DNA from 4 places in the Sutcliffiella sp. NPDC057660 genome. Region 2 is predicted to be linked to each of the others. Evidence: riboswitches for the same ligand, from Rfam matches in the RefSeq annotation. Region 2 holds a riboswitch; each other region holds the start of a gene.
The links. Region 2 has a riboswitch for S-adenosylmethionine ahead of ACFVAD_RS13975 (methionine ABC transporter ATP-binding protein). Riboswitches for the same ligand answer to the same signal wherever they lie in the genome.
Positions count from the first base shown of each region.

Region 1 (4,549 bases), on a different contig from region 2:
ACCACTTATACCGGCAACTACCAATATGCTCGTAAAAAGAGAAAAGAATTGGAAAAGGAAAAACCGCAAATAGTTGTTCAAGCTCCGGATAGTAAGAAGGATACTGTCCCTCCCGAACGAGTAAAAAGAAATGCCCCAACTTCCATCGAGCCCAAGAAGATAGAGGCAAAATTGGAAGAACTGGAACTGGCAATATTCCAGTTGGAGGCACAGATGGAAAAAGAGACAGATCTTGCGACCCTGCAAGAGTATCAGGATGACTGGAACATCAGAGAAGCGGAACGCGCCTCCCTCTATGAATTGTTGGAGGATGCGCTTTAAGCATTGTTGAAGCAGGCGATCTATTTCGCCTGTTTTTTGTTGGAGGGCTTGTTTCTTATGCAATTTCGAGTATTCCGCAGTGGATTTTACAGGTAAATTTAAAGATATCAACGGAAATTTTCATATATCCACGTTTTCGGACACTATATCAAAGAGAAAAAAATTATATCAATGAAATTAAAAATATATCCAAGTAAAACAGGCACATATAGATAAAACGCACTTTCCAACAATATTCGACGTCATGGCCCACGACAACCATTCACTGCTCTTAGAAACCAGACACAAAAAAAACTGCCGCCAAACCAGGCACAAAACCTGATTTGGCGGCAGCCACAATAAAAATTTAAGCGTTCGCTTGCTCTTTCAACGCATCCGCTTTATCCACTTGCTCCCAAGGAAGGTCAAGATCGTTACGGCCAAAGTGACCGTATGCAGCAGTCTGCTTGTAGATTGGGCGACGAAGGTCTAGCATTTTGATGATTCCAGCTGGACGAAGGTCGAAGTTGTTGCGCACAAGTTCCACTAGCTTCTCTTCAGATACTTTACCAGTTCCGAAAGTGTCCACTGCGATGGATACAGGCTGTGCTACACCGATTGCGTATGCAAGTTGAACTTCACATTTGTCAGCCAATCCGCTTGCTACGATGTTTTTTGCAACATAACGTGCTGCATATGCTCCGGAACGGTCAACTTTCGTTGCGTCCTTACCGGAGAATGCTCCACCACCGTGACGAGCATATCCACCATACGTATCAACGATGATTTTACGTCCAGTCAATCCAGCATCCCCTTGAGGTCCACCGATAACGAAACGGCCAGTCGGGTTGATGAAGTATTTTGTGTTTTCGTCAATCAAGTTAGCAGGAACTACCGGCTTGATTACGTGTTCTTTCACATTACGTTGGATCTGCTCCAAAGAAATCTCCGGGTGATGCTGAGTAGAGATAACGATTGTATCGATACGTACCGGTTGATCGTTTTCATCATATTCTACAGTTACCTGAGTTTTTCCATCCGGACGTAAGTATGGAAGGATTTCTTCTTTTCTTACTTCTGTTAGGCGACGGGAAAGCTTATGAGCCAATGAAATCGGTAAAGGCATCAATTCCTTTGTTTCATTGCAAGCAAATCCGAACATCAGACCTTGGTCTCCCGCACCGATCGCTTCGATTTCCGCATCTGACATTTGTCCTTCACGAGCTTCCAATGCCTGGTCAACACCCATTGCGATGTCAGCGGACTGCTCGTCGATGGACGTAAGTACCGCACAAGTTTCTGCGTCAAAACCGTACTTCGCACGAGTGTATCCGATTCCTTGGATTGTTTCACGAACGATTTTTGGGATATCTACATAAGTAGAAGTAGTGATTTCTCCAGCAACAAGCACCAATCCAGTTGTTACAGAAGTTTCACACGCTACACGTGCATTTGGGTCATTAGTAAGAATAGCATCAAGGATGGAGTCGGAAATTTGGTCACAAATTTTATCCGGATGCCCCTCCGTTACCGATTCAGAAGTAAATAAACGACGTTGCTTAGTCATTAAAAAAGTTCCTCCTTTTGTATATGAAAAGCGTTTTACCTCTCTTCATGTATAACAGTATGTTTGATACGGATCTCATTTCCTGTTGTGCTGTTCTTTGTTATCTTGTGCAGAATATAAAAAACCTTTCCATAAAGTTGAGGAAAGGTTTGGGTTCAAGAATTAGCCTTTCACTCTTATCGGTCAAGGTCAATGCCTTGCTCAGGTTTAGCACCTTTTCTCAAGCGACAATTTTCTTGTCCAAAAAAATTAGCGAAGTGCTTTTTTCGCGCTCGCCCATTTACCTTTGAGCAGGTTGCTGGGTTTCATAGGGCCTGCCCCTCCACCAGCTCGGAATAAGAGTATCCGTTCAAGGTTCTATATTAGCGTAATAAAAGCTTTATTGTCAACAAAAAACGGCAAATTATTTAAATGAAGAAACAGGAAAAAACATATGCTATCATTAAGTAGATTTGTCCATGTACATAAGCCTCTTTTTCACAAAATGTTAACGGATTCACACTTTATTTCATAAAATAATTTAATTAGTATGGACTATTGGATTAAATGTGTTATACTTTTTAACAGATGAGAAATTAATATACAAGTTGAAGGAGAGTTATCCATGATGAAAACGGTTGGTATTGATAATGGTTTAACTAAATTAATATACGGAAGCAACACGCAAATGCAACTTTCTGTTCCTCAATTAGTGGAGAAAGTATTAAACCGCAATGAAGGCAGCCTGACATCTACCGGTGCCGTGGTTGCTACAACTGGAAAATATACGGGTCGCTCCCCTAAAGATAAATTCATTGTGGAAGAGGATATCTCCAAGGATAAGATTGACTGGGGAACGGTAAACAGCCCAATCTCCGAAGATGTATTCGAACGTTTATATGATAAAGTACTAAACTACTTAGAAAAAAAAGATGAAATTTTCGTTTTCAAGGGCTTCGCAGGAGCGGACGAAAAATATCAATTGCCTATCCAGGTAATCAACGAATTTGCATGGCATAATCTTTTTGCGCACCAGCTATTCATCCGCCCAAATGACGAACAGCTTGCCAAACATGAAACCGCATTCAGTGTTGTCTCTGCACCAAGCTTCAAGGCTGATCCTGCAGTAGACGGTACAAACTCTGAAGCATTTGTCATCATTTCCTTTAAAAAGCGCGTCGTTCTTATCGGCGGTACGGAATATGCAGGTGAAATGAAGAAATCCATTTTCTCTGTCATGAACTACTTGCTTCCTGAGAATGGTATCATGCCGATGCACTGCTCTGCCAATGTAGGGCGTGAAGGCGATGTAGCACTATTCTTTGGTTTATCTGGTACAGGCAAGACAACATTATCCGCTGACCCTAACAGAAAGCTGATCGGTGACGATGAGCACGGCTGGTCCAATACAGGTGTATTCAATATTGAAGGCGGCTGCTATGCGAAATGCATCGGATTGACGCACGAAAAAGAGCCTCAAATTTTTGATGCCATCCGTTTTGGATCAGTGCTTGAAAATGTGGTAATCGATGGTCAGTCAAGAATCGCTGACTATGACAACTCCACTTTAACAGAAAATACTCGTGCCGCCTACCCTCTTGAAGCCATGGACAACATTGTGCAGCCTAGTATCGCGGGACACCCGACAACTATTGTTTTCTTGACAGCTGATGCAACCGGGGTACTGCCTCCGATCGCCAAGCTTTCAAAAGAACAGGCAATGTTCCACTTCCTGAGTGGGTACACAAGTAAATTGGCCGGAACAGAGCGCGGAATCACTTCCCCGCAAACAACGTTCTCCACTTGCTTCGGTTCTCCATTCCTGCCGCTTCCTGCAACTACGTATGCAGAGATGCTCGGCAAGAAAATCGACGAGCATAATGCCCAGGTCTACCTTGTAAACACCGGCTGGACTGGCGGAGAGTACGGAGTGGGTAGCCGTATGAAGCTTTCTTACACAAGAGCAATGGTTCAAGCAGCCCTTGAAGGCGATCTTACGAATGTGGAAACGGAAAAAGATCCATATTTCGGAGTGGAGATCCCTCTGCATGTTCCAGGTGTACCTGATGAAGTGCTGCAGCCTAAGAAAACATGGCATGATGAAGAGAAGTATGACCTTGCTGCCCGTGAATTGGCAGGCAAATTCAAAGAAAACTTCACAAAGTTCAAAAACGTTCCTGAAGAAGTGCTTGAATTTGGTGGACCAACCGTTTAACAAAATAGTAGAACCGTCCCGACAGACATCTGGTTATCTGTCGGACGGCTTTTTTGATTTTATACTGATTTAGAAATTGAAGCAGATGATGGACTTTTTCAGCGGCGTCGATGCCCAAAAGGTCCTTCATACACCCGATGATGGACTTTTTCAGCGGAATCGATGACCAAAAGGTCCTTCATACACCTGATGATGGACTTTTTCAGCGGCGTCGATGCTCAAAAGGTCCTTCATACACCCGATGATGGACTTTTTCAGCGGAGTCGATGCCCAAAAGGTCCTTCATACACCCGATGATGGACTTTTTCAGCGGAATCGATGCCCAAAAAGCCCTCCATCAACCCGATGATGGGCTTTTCCTCACAGTTCGAAGCCCAAAACCCTTAACTAGCTGTTTGTACCCTGCTCCTTCATCCAGGAAGTCAGCCTCTCAACCAGTTGCCTGTTTTCTTTTGGCGGAAAGTAATGCGTAAACTCCGGATAATACC
Region 1 is NZ_JBHVHV010000029.1:8,372-12,920, reverse strand. It holds gene abc-f (ribosomal protection-like ABC-F family protein) at 1-321, shown strand, start outside; gene metK (methionine adenosyltransferase) at 668-1,867, opposite strand; SAM riboswitch class I at 2,041-2,209, opposite strand; gene pckA (phosphoenolpyruvate carboxykinase (ATP)) at 2,475-4,061, shown strand; gene ACFVAD_RS23475 (alpha/beta hydrolase family protein) at 4,449-4,549, opposite strand, start outside.
Region 1: it holds a riboswitch for S-adenosylmethionine, as region 2 does, so the genes downstream of both, metK (methionine adenosyltransferase) here and ACFVAD_RS13975 (methionine ABC transporter ATP-binding protein) in region 2, are expected to answer to the same signal.

Region 2 (4,549 bases):
TACTTTGACAGATCTATTCCTCCATCTTGTTGGATTAAGTCCGGTATGGAGCGTCAGGCTTACATTGCTGATAGGTAGCGTCATTTTCTTTATCGGTTTATTCCCACTCCTTAAAACAACAGAAACTCCTAGGAAAATAGAAAAAACCGGATTTTCTTTAAAAGGGCTTTTTACCTCTATGCCAAAGGGCCAATTGAAGTTGATCATTATGTTTGCTGCAGCACAGATTCTCATTGGTTTCGGGTCGGGGCTCGTCATTCCTTATCTCAATTTATATTTTGCGGATCGTTTCCATACTTCCAATTCCTCGATCGGGCTTGTACTGTCATTGGGTCAAGCGGTGACGGCAGTTGCTATGATCATCGGTCCCGCGCTGGTGAGACGCGTAGGAGATATACGGGCAGTCGTGATTCTCCAGCTATTGTCGCTTCCGTTTATGATGATTACGGCATTTACGCATACCTTCTGGCTGGCCGCGCTGGGATTTCTGTTCCGACAGGCACTGATGAACGCAGCCAATCCAATCATTTCCTCCATGATGATGGAAAAAGTGGATGATAAGCTTAAGGGTTTTGCGAATTCCATCAGCCAGATGGTATTCTCTCTTGGTTGGGCAAGTATGGGACCGGTTTCGATGACCATCGTATTGATGTACGGGGATTATTGGGGTTATGCTATCGTGTTCTCCATTACTGCTGTCCTTTATTTGACAAGTTCGACTTACTTTTATTTGGCATTCAGAGGAAAATCGACGGCAACCTATCAAAAAGCAAGGCTTAAGACATCATAGATTGACATATTTCTTGGGAAATGAAACCCGAAAAGCAAATAACCACGATATTTGTTGGAAAGCACATGCAGGATTTCCCCTCTTTTTCATGAATATTGGTAGTATAAAAAGGGGGAAACACAATGAAAAGCATGTTGGAGGTATTTCTAGATAGAGTAAGAAAGAAAGCGCATATCCACGAAATATTGCCTGCTTATTCACTTACCTGTTGTTTGGTATCAGAAAATGACAGTTCGATATTTATCATAAGCCGAGATAAAATAGAATTGATTGACAGCTTTGAATCCTTGGATATCAAGGTGGAGGGACCATCAGACATTCTTTGTGAACTCCTTAATGGAGCGGTAAAGCTTACGAATGATAAACTGATTTTCCGGGGGAGCTTTCGTCAATTTCTTTTGCTGGATTCCCTTTTGATTCTATCTAAGGAAGCCCATTCATAAGGTTTGAGCCGCTCTTCTGTCCCAAATAGAGGATTATGCTTTGATGCTGGCGAAATTGTTGTTTACAGAATGGAGAAGCAGATGTGGAGCGGAGTGGTAATATGTATTATTTTATTGTGAACAAGACTTCGGGCAATGGAAAAGGCTCTGTTATATGGAAGAAGGTTCAAAATCTCTTGGAAGCCAAGAGGGTTGATTATAAGGTTCTGTTTACTGATGGTTCCGACCAGGATGCTATGCTTGTGGAAAGCATCATCCATAAGGATATTTCAGCCATAGTGGTAGTTGGTGGAGATGGAACGATCCATGGGGTAGCTAATTCAATAGCAAATAGGGATGTGCCGATGGGAATAATTCCGGCAGGGTCCGGCAATGATTTTGCAAGAAGTCTGCAGATTCCAAAGCATCATGAAAAAGCGTTGAACCGAATACTGACAGGTAAAGTGAAAAAAATGGATTTGGGAAGGGTCGGTCATGAATTTTTCATTACAATTGCCGGAATAGGCTTTGATGGCAAAGTTGCCAAGGTAACGAACGAATCCAAGGTAAAGAAGCTGCTTAATAAATTGAACTTGGGCAGTTTTTCTTACATATACAGTTTGATAAAAGTATTGTTTACATATGAACCTACCTCAGCAACCATCAAAATAGATGAGGATATCCATCATTTCAAGGAAGTGTGGATGATTTCCGTTGCCAATCTTCCCTATTATGGGGGAGGCATCAAAATTTGTCCGGACGCAGAAGCGGATGATGGCTTATTGGATATCTGCGTCCTGCATGGAGTAAACCGATGGGAGTTGTTGATGGTGTTCCCTAGTGCTTTTTCAGGGAAACATATTACCCATAAAAATGTTACGATGCTAAAAGGTAAAGACATCTTCATTACACCGGAGAAAGAATTGGTCATTCAGTGTGATGGGGAGATTGTGGAGCAAAAAACGATTGCCCTTACGGTAGAAAAAGAGGCTTTGCAAATTTTATAGTTTTTTTGTTTGACAGACCAATATCACCGTGATACGATTACACTCGTTACTTAAAAAATAATCTGATTTACCCAAATACTTAATTGAATATTGTTATCTCTTATCGAGAGAGGTGGAGGGACGTGCCCTATGAAACCCGGCAACCGTCAACAAGGAATTGTTGAAATGGTGCCAATTCACACAAAGCATACGATTGCTTTGATAGATGAGAGAAAGGACTTTTTTAATATTTAATCCTTTCTGCTCATTGCTGCGGAAAGGATTTTTTGTTTTCTATTAACTTGTGTGGGTAAGCTAAGAAAAGCTAGATAGAAGGAAGGTGTTCGTATGATCTCATTACAGGGTGTAAAAAAGATATTCCAAACGAGAAATGGAAAAGTTACCGCTGTGGATGATATAGATTTATCGATTAATCAGGGAGAAATTTTTGGCATCATCGGTTATAGTGGTGCAGGGAAAAGCACATTGATCCGGATGCTGAACGGATTGGAGACTCCAACAAGCGGAGTGGTGGATGTGGCTGGCCGTGATCTAGGAAAGGTCAGAGGCAGGCAGCTCCGAGAAGCACGGCAGGAAATCAGCATGATTTTCCAGCATTTCAATCTGCTGTGGTCAAGAACGGTGAAAGAGAACATCGCATTTCCATTGGAGATTGCCGGTGTAAAGCGTGAAGACAGAAACAGGCGTGTTGCTGAACTTGTGAAGCTTGTCGGCCTGGAAGGAAGAGAGGATTCCTATCCGTCACAGCTCAGTGGAGGGCAGAAGCAGAGAGTAGGTATTGCAAGGGCGTTGGCAAATAACCCAAAAGTACTTCTGTGTGACGAAGCAACTTCAGCTCTTGATCCACAAACAACAGATTCCATCCTGGATCTGTTGGTGGATATCAATAAGAGATTAAAACTGACGATCGTATTGATAACACATGAAATGCATGTTATCAGGAAAATCTGTCACCGGGTAGCTGTGATGGAGGCTGGAAGAATCGTGGAGCAAGGAAATGTTCTGGAGGTATTCCGTAAGCCTGAACAACCGATTACAAAGCGTTTTGTGAAACAGGTCACGGAACCTGAGGAAACCCAGGAAACGATAGAGCATCTTTTGGCCGAGTTCCCGCAAGGCAGAGTGATTCAGCTCACTTTCGTCGGGGCATCTGCCGAACAGCCTATCATCACGAATCTGATTCGCAAATTTGCAATAGATGTCAATATTCTGCAAGGGAAAATCTCTCAAACCCAAAATGGAGCCTATGGCACGTTATTTGTCCACTTGGATGGCGAAGAATCAGAAGTGGATAAGGCGCTTGCATACATTCGTGAACAGCAGGTGGAGTTGGAGGTGATGACGAATGTTTGAACGCGTTAACTGGGATAAGATGTACGATGCAACAATGGAAACACTTTATATGAGTAGTATCTCGGTACTAATTACATTCTTCCTAGGTATTATTCTTGGCCTTTTATTATTTTTAACAGCTAAGGGAAACATATGGCAGAACAGATTCATCAATGGATTGGTAGCAGCCGTTGTTAATATATTTCGTTCCATTCCGTTCGTGATCCTGATCGTATTGTTGATTCCATTTACAAGAACGATACTGGGTACTATTATCGGAGCGGATGCTGCATTGCCGGCCCTGATCATCGGAGCAGCACCTTTCTACGCGCGTATGGTGGAAATCGCCCTGAGGGAAATTGACAAAGGTGTGATTGAAGCGTCCCGTTCCATGGGGGCGAAAACCTCCGAAATCATTTGGAAAGTATTGCTTCCGGAATCAATGCCAGCCCTTGTTTCAGGGATTACGGTAACAGCCATTGCAATAGTAAGCTATACAGCAATGGCAGGCTTTGTCGGAGCTGGCGGGTTAGGAAATCTGGCCTTTCTTGATGGCTTCCAGCGTAACAACTGGGATGTTACCTTTGTATGTACGATCATCATTTTAATTATTGTGTTTGTTATCCAATTTATTGGTGACTTTATAACAGCTAAATTAGACAAACGATAGGAAAGCGGGGATTTTACAGATGAAAAAATTATTAAGCTTTGCAGTCATTTCTTTATTGGTTTTAGTATTGGCAGCTTGTGGTTCCAGTGATGAAGGCGGGAACGGTTCAGGTGACGGAAAAGGTATAAAAGAAGGTAAGCTGGTTGTAGGTGCATCCAATGTACCCCACGCTGAAATTCTTGAAGAGGCGGCTCCTTTATTAGAAGAAAAAGGGATCGAGCTAGAAATTAAAACATTCTCTGACTATGTTATTCCTAACCAAGCTTTAAGAGATAAAGATCTTGATGCTAACTTTTTCCAACATGAGCCTTACCTGAAATCTCAGATT
Region 2 is NZ_JBHVHV010000011.1:77,856-82,404, forward strand. It holds gene ACFVAD_RS13960 (MFS transporter) at 1-790, shown strand, start outside; gene ACFVAD_RS13965 (hypothetical protein) at 913-1,233, shown strand; gene ACFVAD_RS13970 (diacylglycerol/lipid kinase family protein) at 1,317-2,219, shown strand; SAM riboswitch class I at 2,317-2,431, shown strand; gene ACFVAD_RS13975 (methionine ABC transporter ATP-binding protein) at 2,547-3,572, shown strand; gene ACFVAD_RS13980 (methionine ABC transporter permease) at 3,565-4,221, shown strand; gene ACFVAD_RS13985 (MetQ/NlpA family ABC transporter substrate-binding protein) at 4,241-4,549, shown strand, end outside.

Region 3 (4,549 bases), on a different contig from region 2:
GAAGCAATGGCAAAAGCGGAAGCGGAAAAGATCCGTATCGACGGTGTGGCAAAAGCCGACGCACAAAGAGCGCAAGGGGAATCCGAAGCGGAAGTTATCCGCCTGAAGGGTCTTGCAGAAGCTGAAGCGAAGGAAAAGATCGCAGAAGCATTCGAACAGTTCGGCCAAGCGGCTATCTTGGATATGATCATCAAAATGCTTCCTGAATACGCGAAGCAAGTGGCAGCTCCACTTGGTAACATCGATAAGATCACGGTTGTTGACACTGGCAGCAGCGGTGAAAACGGCGGTGCCAACAAAATCACAGGCTACGCAACGAACCTGATGTCCACGCTTCAGGAATCCCTGAAAGCATCATCCGGCATCGACGTAAAAGAGCTGATCGAAAACTTCTCAGGCAAAGGCAACATCCGCCACAGCATCGACAGCCTGACAAACGAAATCAGCACAACAAAAAGCACCGACAAAAAAGAAACAAACGTAGAAGAGCAAAAATAAGCAAGCAGGTTGAAAAAAATTTAAAAAAGAGGGCCAGACCCCGGCAGGAATTTGCTACAGAATGTAGTACTGCTTGGGGTCTGGCCCTTTTTGTTACAAAGTTTACGGTTCTCGAAATTTTCGTTTTAATTGCATCTGATGCTGGGAATAGGCTAATATGTTATCTGGGGTCATTTTGAGGTTGACCCAGGTTCGTTTGGAAATTATAGTTAAATTAGAGTGACTTCAAAAAGTGCCAGTAGACATCGAGAGAATTTAATATAGAAGCGTTTAAATATAAATATAGGATGATGGGAAAATGAAACGAGCGAGAGTAATATATAATCCAACATCTGGGCGTGAAGCGTTTAAAAAACACTTGCCAGAGGTTTTAGTGAGGTTGGAACAGGCTGGATATGAAGCCTCCTGTCATGCTACCACCGGTCATGGAGATGCGACGGTGGCTGCAAGGCTTGCGGTTGAACGCAGATATGACCTGGTTGTCGCTGCAGGTGGTGACGGAACAATCAACGAAGTGGTCAACGGACTTGCGGAACAGGATTATCGTCCACAGCTAGGGATCATCCCGGTTGGAACGACCAACGATTTTGCGCGCGCCCTTGACCTGCCGAGAGATGACATCATCGCATGTGTCGATGTCATTGCAAACGGAGTCCCGATGCCGGTCGATATCGGGAAAGCCAATGACCAATACTTCATGAACATCGCAGGTGGCGGAAAAATGACCGAGCTTTCCTATGAGGTTCCTAGCAAGCTGAAAACGATCATCGGACAGCTGGCCTACTACCTGAAGGGGATGGAAATGCTGCCTTCGATCAGACCGACCAATGTACAGATCGAATATGATGGAAAAATCTTTGAAGGCGAAATCATGCTATTCCTCGTATCACTGTCCAACTCTGTCGGAGGATTCGAGAAGCTTGCACCGGACTCCTGCATGAACGACGGGATGTTTGATTTGATCATTTTGAAGAAAGCAAACATCGCCGACTTTATCCGTGTCGCGACGCTTGCTCTTCGCGGTGAGCACGTGAAGGATCCTCATGTGATCTACACAAAAGCCAACCGTGTAAAGGTCCATACCGATGAGAAAATGCAGTTGAACCTGGACGGAGAGTACGGCGGTCTGCTGCCAGGAGAATTCGTCAACCTGTATCGCCATCTGAATGTACTGGTGACGGAAAAACGTAAAGAGATTGAAATGAATAAGTGTATATAAGAAAAAGCTGCAGGTGTTTTTACATCTGCAGCTTTTTTGCATAGAGGGGAATCGACAAGTCTAGGACCATCCTCCCAAAAAATAAAAAATTCAAAAAAATAGGCAAAAACATTGTTGACAATTCATATGTGTATGGTAGGATTAATTTTAATATCAAGCAGTAACAAACGTAGCTAACATCGTTCAAACAATAATAGACGCTTATCTAGAGCGGCTGAGGGACTGGCCCGTTGAAGCCCGGCAACCTGCTGTAAGCAAGGTGCCAATTCCAGCAAAATGGATACCCATTTTGGAAGATAAGGTGCTGCATATTTAATTTATGCGCCTTTTCCAAATGGGAGAGGCGTTTTTTATTTTCTAAGACCCAAGTTTGCTTACTGTCCAGCTCTGGCGCTTTCCCCCCTTAGAGGCGTCGGAGCATTTGAATAGAGGAGGCGAGCCAATCTGAAATCGGCGGAATGGGAAGATGTCATGGTTCATTTGGAAAGAATGCTGCAATCTGTGAAATTCGGATCTATCACCTTGGTGGTACAGGATGGAAAAGTCATTCAGATCGAAAAAAATGAGAAGGTTCGCCTTCAGAAAAATCAATAGGCGCTGACTAGAAAACTAGAGGCGGTCCTTCTGCATGTACACACATGCAGAAGGGCTGCCTTTTTTCGTGGACAAGAAAGGAGCAGCAAAACAGATGACGGAGAAAATAACGTACAAGAATTGGAAAGAAGTTTCCCATTTTCCGATGGAGACCAAAACAAAAGGTGCAAAGGAATTGCTCGAATGGGCCTACCACACCTACAGGGATAACGAAATTGTCTATGCCTCAAGCTTTGGGGCGGAGGCGATGGTCCTGATTGATCTGATTTACGAGGTGAAGCCCGATGCACACATTGTGTTCCTGGACACTGAGCTACATTTTCCGGAAACCTATGAGGTGATCAGGAAGATAGAAGCGCGGTTCCCAAACCTTCAAATCGAAAAAAGAAAGCCAGCGCTCACATTGGAGGAACAGGCCGCCATTCACGGAACCGCCCTTTGGAAAAGAGATCCGGGACGATGCTGTCAGATAAGGAAAGTGGAACCGCTAAGGGAAGCTTTAACCCCGAAAGAGGCTTGGATATCCGGTCTTAGAAGGGAGCAGTCACCGACTCGTGCACAAACAAACTTTCTGAATCGGGATGATAAGTTCCAGAACATCAAAATCTGTCCCCTCATCCATTGGTCGTGGGAGGACGTCTGGATGCACATCCGCAAGCAAGATCTGCCCTATAACGAGTTGCATGACCATGGCTATCCGAGCATCGGCTGCTTTCCCTGTACGCAGGCGGTCGGCGACGGAGGGGACTCCAGGGCAGGGCGCTGGGTCGGCAGCGGCAAAACGGAATGCGGCCTTCATACAAATTAGGGATGGTCTGAGGTTAAAGGAGGAAGAAGCATGCTAGTTACCATAGCCGTCATCGTTGGTCTTTTTTTCGCCATGAATATTGGAGCGAGCGGTGCGGCAGCATCCATGGGAATCGCCTATGGGTCAGGCGTTGTGAAGAGAAATGCAGCTTTGGTTTTATGTGGGATCGCCGTGTTCTTTGGAGCGTGGCTCGGTGGCGGAGAGGTGGTCAAAACGATGGGAAGCGGGATTGTGCCGCAAAGTACTTTTACCGTTGCGGTGGCACTGATTGTCATTACGTCCGCGGCACTATCCCTATTTTTAGCGAATCTATTCGGCATCCCCCTATCCACGAGCGAAGTGACAGTCGGGTCGGTAGTCGGTGCAGGAATCGTCTATCAATCTGTATTTGCCGGAAAGCTTGCTTGGATTGTACTGTTTTGGCTTCTTACACCGGTAGTCGCCTTCTTCATCGCGATTGCGGCTGCCTGGTTGCTGGAGCATAGATTCATAGACAAATGGGTGAAGTCAAAAAAGTCGGTCCCGGTCTTATCGGTCCTTGTTATCGTGATGGGCGTATTCGAAGCCTTCTCGGCAGGCATGAACAATGTCGCAAATGCCGTTGGTCCGCTGGTCGGTGCAGGCATCATGGACACAGACCAAGGAATTTTTTGGGGAGGATTGTTCGTAGCGGCGGGAGCACTGCTTCTTGGGCAGCGGGTGCTGGAGACGAATGGCAAGAAAATCACGAAGATCAAGCTGGAGGAAGGCTGTGTGATCTCCGGGACAGGAGCGGGAATAGTGACGGCGGCGTCCCTTTTTGGCATACCTGTACCACTCACCCAGATCACGACTTCATCCATTATCGGCATCGGGTTTGTGAAACAGGGAAGAGCGGTGCTGAAAAAGGATATTGTCGTGCAGCTGCTGGTCGTCTGGGTTGTCTCCCCGGTTCTATCGATGGTGCTTTCCTACACATTGATTCAGCTGCTGATCGAACAGAATATGTATCCGGTCATTGCGATGCTTGGCGTGCTCGTTTCCGTGTTCGGGGTGAGATTTTTGATGCTCCGTACAACGGCGCAGGCAATACCGGTATCGAGTAAAGATTAATTTTAAAAAAGAGAGGTTGAATAAAATGTCCTTGCCAACACCACATGGCGGCACACTCGTGCAGGCCTATCATCCAAATTATGATACGAGTCTTATAGAAAGAGAGATTCAAATAGATGCCATCGCCCTGAGCGATCTCGAACTGATCGGGGTCGGCCTCTTCAGTCCGTTGACAGGCTTTCTCGGAAAAGGGGATTACGAATCGGTCGTGGAAAATCTGCGCCTCGAAAATGGCACCGTCTGGTCGGTTCCCGTTACCCTGCCAGTGACAAAAGAAGTAGCAGCAAGCTTCACAAAAGGCGAGACCTATAAGCTTACACACGAAAACGAAACCTACG
Region 3 is NZ_JBHVHV010000022.1:45,314-49,862, forward strand. It holds gene ACFVAD_RS21320 (flotillin lipid rafts scaffold protein FloT) at 1-498, shown strand, start outside; gene ACFVAD_RS21325 (diacylglycerol kinase) at 797-1,717, shown strand; SAM riboswitch class I at 1,916-2,020, shown strand; gene ACFVAD_RS21330 (YezD family protein) at 2,189-2,311, shown strand; gene ACFVAD_RS21335 (phosphoadenylyl-sulfate reductase) at 2,406-3,119, shown strand; gene ACFVAD_RS21340 (sulfate permease) at 3,150-4,211, shown strand; gene sat (sulfate adenylyltransferase) at 4,237-4,549, shown strand, end outside.
Region 3: it holds a riboswitch for S-adenosylmethionine, as region 2 does, so the genes downstream of both, ACFVAD_RS21330 (YezD family protein) here and ACFVAD_RS13975 (methionine ABC transporter ATP-binding protein) in region 2, are expected to answer to the same signal.

Region 4 (4,549 bases), on a different contig from region 2:
TGGGGTATGACACGTGATGAGGAAATCGAATATGCAATGAAGCATGATATTCCGATTCCGGTAGATTTGGATAATCCATTTTCCATTGATGCGAACATTTGGGGAAGAGCTTGCGAAGCAGGTGTTTTGGAAAATCCATGGAATGAAGCACCCGAAGCTGCATTTGCATGGACCAATCCGATTGAATTGACTCCAGATCAGCCGGAATACCTTGAGATAACATTTGAAAATGGCGTTCCTGTAGCACTTAATGATAAGAGTATGGACCTTGTACCCTTGATTGAAGAATTGAATGAAATAGGTGGAAAGCATGGAGTGGGCCGTATCGACCACATCGAAAATCGTCTTGTGGGAATCAAATCCCGTGAGGTCTACGAGAATCCCGCTGCGCTTATTCTGATTCAGGCACATAAGGAATTGGAGTTTTTGACATTGCCTAGAGAAGTGACCCAATTCAAAACCTCCATCGATCAGCAAATGGCAAAAGTGATTTACGAAGGATTATGGTATTCCCCATTAGTGGGTGCGCTGCAAGCTTTCGTTGAGGAAACCCAGAAGCATGTAAGCGGAAAAATCCGCGTAAAGCTCCAAAAAGGAAACCATACAGTAGTCGGTCGTCAATCCGAAAACAGCTTATACAATGAGGAACTGGCCACCTATTCAAAAGGGGACATGTTCGACCATAACGCTGCAGTAGGATTTATCAAGCTTTGGGGCCTGCCTACCAAGGTGTATGCGGAAATTCATAAAAAAGAAAAAGTAGCAAGCTATTAAACTTATTTTTGGAAATGGAGGCTATCATCCTATGTCTAAACTATGGGGCGGAAGATTCACCAAGGAAACCGACAAGCTAGTAGAAGAATTCACTGCCTCTATTACTTTCGATAAAGAGTTGGCAAGTGAAGACATCGAAGGCAGTATCGCACATGTGCAGATGCTCGGGGACTGCGGAATAATCGCCATTGAGGACGCAAATACAATCAAAGAGGGACTATTGACGATACAGCAAAAAATTAACAATGGAAATGTAGAGTTTCTTGTGGAGCATGAGGATATTCACATGAACATTGAAAAGCTGCTGATAGATGAGATAGGACCTGTTGGAGGAAAGCTTCATACAGGACGAAGCCGTAATGATCAAGTCGCGACAGATATGCATCTGTATCTTCGCAAGCAGACGAAATCGATCATTGGACTTTTGAACGACGTGCAAAAAGCGATAATGAATCAGGCAAAGGATCATATTGACACCATTCTGCCAGGCTACACACATCTTCAGCGAGCACAGCCTATTTCATTTGCTCACCATCTTCTAGCATATTTTTGGATGCTTGAACGTGACAAAGAAAGATTGCAGGACAGCTTGAAACGCATAAACTGGTCGCCACTTGGTGCCGGCGCACTTGCTGGAACAACCTTTCCGATCGATAGACAGCAGACCGCAGAATTATTAGGGTTTGATATGGTTTATCCGAACAGCATGGATGCAGTCAGCGACAGGGATTTTATCGTCGAGTTCCTGTCACACGCTTCACTGATCATGACACATATTTCACGTCTTTCAGAGGAGCTTGTCATCTGGTCGAGTCAGGAGTTTCAATTCATTGAACTAGACGATGCCTTTTGCACGGGATCTAGTATTATGCCTCAAAAGAAAAATCCAGATGTCCCGGAGCTTCTCCGTGCCAAAACCGGCAGAGTATATGGCAACCTCGTAGGTCTGCTGACTGTTTTGAAGGGGCTGCCGCTTGCCTACAACAAAGACATGCAGGAAGACAAGGAAGGGATGTTCGATACAGTGGCAACACTCGACGGCTCATTGCGCCTTCTTGCCCCGATGATCCTTACCATGACTGTCAACAAAGATAAGATGCACCAAGCTGTATCACAGGATTTCTCCAATGCAACAGATATTGCAGATTACCTTGTAACAAAGGGGCTGCCATTCAGACAGGCACATGAAATAATCGGAAAAATAGTCCTGTATGCCATAAACAACCAAAAGTTCCTATTAGGCTTGACCATCGAGGAATATCAACAATTTTCCCCGTTATTCAAAGAAGACATCTATGAAATCCTACAGCCCAAAAATGTAGTAGGAGCCAGAAACAGCCAAGGCGGCACAGGATTCCAACAAGTAAAAAACCAACTGTCCTTCGCCGAGCAATTTATCGACTAATTGGAGTTTCTTGGCGCACAGGAAAACTTCAACTATATTTATTAACTTTCTGCTTTTATTAAGCAGGCCTTGTTAATTTCTAGTGTAGGTTTTAAGAATCTAGCTGTTGATTGGAGCAATAGGCGAAGACTCCTGCGGGAGATAGCGGTAGACTGGAGACCCCACAGGCGAAGCCGAGGAGGCTCCAGCACCGCCCCTTGGGTCGCTGCGCCTAGTGCGGAAATCAACAGCGGTGTTCAAAGGTGACAATCTATTTACAAGATTAGCGTAGTAAAACGCTTACATTTTATTATTTCAAAAAACTTATTGACAGAAGCTTTTCAGCAACATATACTAACTTTAATCTTTTAAAAATTCAATAGTTTCAAAAATTACAACTCTTATCAAGAGTGGCAGAGGGACTGGCCCTATGACGCCCAGCAACCTTTCTAGAACGCTAGAAAAGGTGCTAATTCCTGCAGAACAACAATGTTCTGGAAGATAAGAGAGGACGATTTTTAGTTTTCTCATCCTCTCTTGTTTTCAAGGGAGGATTTTTTGTTGTATTACAACACTGGGAGGGAGGAATGAAATGATCAACGTACAAGGTGCACCGGCTATCTATCAATCGGAGGTGGGAGTACTTGGAAAACTTCCTGAATTTTTAGACTCAAATGGGTTTCAAAGAGTCTTCATCGTACATGGAACAAAATCACTGCATGCCGTGAAATCTTATCTTCCTGATTTCGGATCCCTACAGGTGCACTTTGAACACTACAGTGGAGAATGTTCGGATGAGGAAGTCAGACGGTTAAGAAAAACTGCAGAATCATGGGATGCGGACATCATTATCGGGTTGGGCGGAGGAAAAGTGTTAGATCTTTCTAAAGCGTTGGCCTACGAAATGCGAGTGGAAGTTGTTCTGGTTCCTACAGTCGCTTCCACATGTGCCGCTTGGACCCCACTAAGTGTTTTCTATTCGGAGAGTGGCCAGTTTAAGCGGTATACCATTTTTCCTAAAAGTACGCTTATGGTCTTGGTGGAACCTGAGATTTTGCTCAAAGCACCAATACAGTTTTTCAAGGCTGGCATCGGGGATACACTTGCTAAATGGTATGAGGCGGAGAGCCTTATTTACGACCTCAATACCATTCCAGTACCAGTGCAAATTGGGCTGCAATCAGCCGAGCTTTGTAAAAAAATTATATTGGAAGAAGGAATTCAAGCTCTTGCTGATATGGAGAAGGGAACGCTCACATCCAGTTTCCGAGCTGTCACCGACGCCATCATTATGCTCGGTGGAATGGTAGGTGGCTATGCAGATTACTATGGAAGGATAGCAGCCGCACATTCTGTACATAATGCACTGACGAAAATTCCCTCCACCCATCATCTTCTTCATGGAGAGAAAGTAGCATATGGAATACTCGTTCAACTGGCATTGGAAGGTAAAGTAGAGGAAATCACCAAACTTGCTGCATTTTTTGAAAAAACAGGTCTTCCAATGAGGCTCCACGATCTTGGCCTTTCCATCAATGATAGGGAGACTCTAGAAAAAATCGCCAATAATACCCTGCTTCCTTCAGAGTCGATCCACTTTATGAAAAGGGAATATGAAGCATCTGATATTTTGGAAGCATTTGAAGTAATCGAAAAGATAATTGGAAAAGGGAGAGAGTAGGATGAAGAAAATATTAGGATTTTTGGTAACAGCACTATTATTATCAGTTATTACTGCATGTGGGAGCAGTGAATCAGGGGGGAGTGAGGCCCTGAGTGAAGATAAGCTGGTTGTCGGGGTTACAGCGGGACCTCACGAGCAGATATTGGAAAAAGTGAAGGAAGTCGCGGCAAAGGATGGATTGGATATAGAAATCGAGGTTTTCACTGAATATGTAATGCCGAATGTCGCGTTGGACGAGGGAGACCTGGATGTAAACAGCTTCCAGCATAAGCCTTATCTGGAGCAGTTCAAAAAGGACCGCGGATTGGACTTAACAGATGTAGCGACAACAGTTAACTTCCCGATGGGCATATATTCTACAGGCATCAAAGATGTTAAAGATCTGAAAGATGGCGATAAGGTCGGTTTGCCAAATGACCCAACTAATGGGGCTCGTTCCTTGCAACTGTTTGAATTGGCAGGTTTGATCAAATTAAAAGAAGGCGCTGGTGCAAATGCAACCTTAAAGGATATAGAGGAAAATGAGAAAAACCTGGAATTCATTGAATTGGAGGCTTCCCAGATTCCACGTCAACTCGAAGAACTGGCAGCTGCTGCTATCAACACAAACTTTGCGGTGGAATTTGGATTTGTTCCAACCAAAGATTCCATTTTCATTGAACCAGGAGACTCTCCTTGGGTAAATACATTGGTCGTCCGCACGGAGA
Region 4 is NZ_JBHVHV010000008.1:86,216-90,764, forward strand. It holds gene ACFVAD_RS10650 (argininosuccinate synthase) at 1-774, shown strand, start outside; gene argH (argininosuccinate lyase) at 806-2,179, shown strand; SAM riboswitch class I at 2,557-2,666, shown strand; gene ACFVAD_RS10660 (iron-containing alcohol dehydrogenase family protein) at 2,751-3,839, shown strand; gene ACFVAD_RS10665 (MetQ/NlpA family ABC transporter substrate-binding protein) at 3,841-4,549, shown strand, end outside.
Region 4: it holds a riboswitch for S-adenosylmethionine, as region 2 does, so the genes downstream of both, ACFVAD_RS10660 (iron-containing alcohol dehydrogenase family protein) here and ACFVAD_RS13975 (methionine ABC transporter ATP-binding protein) in region 2, are expected to answer to the same signal.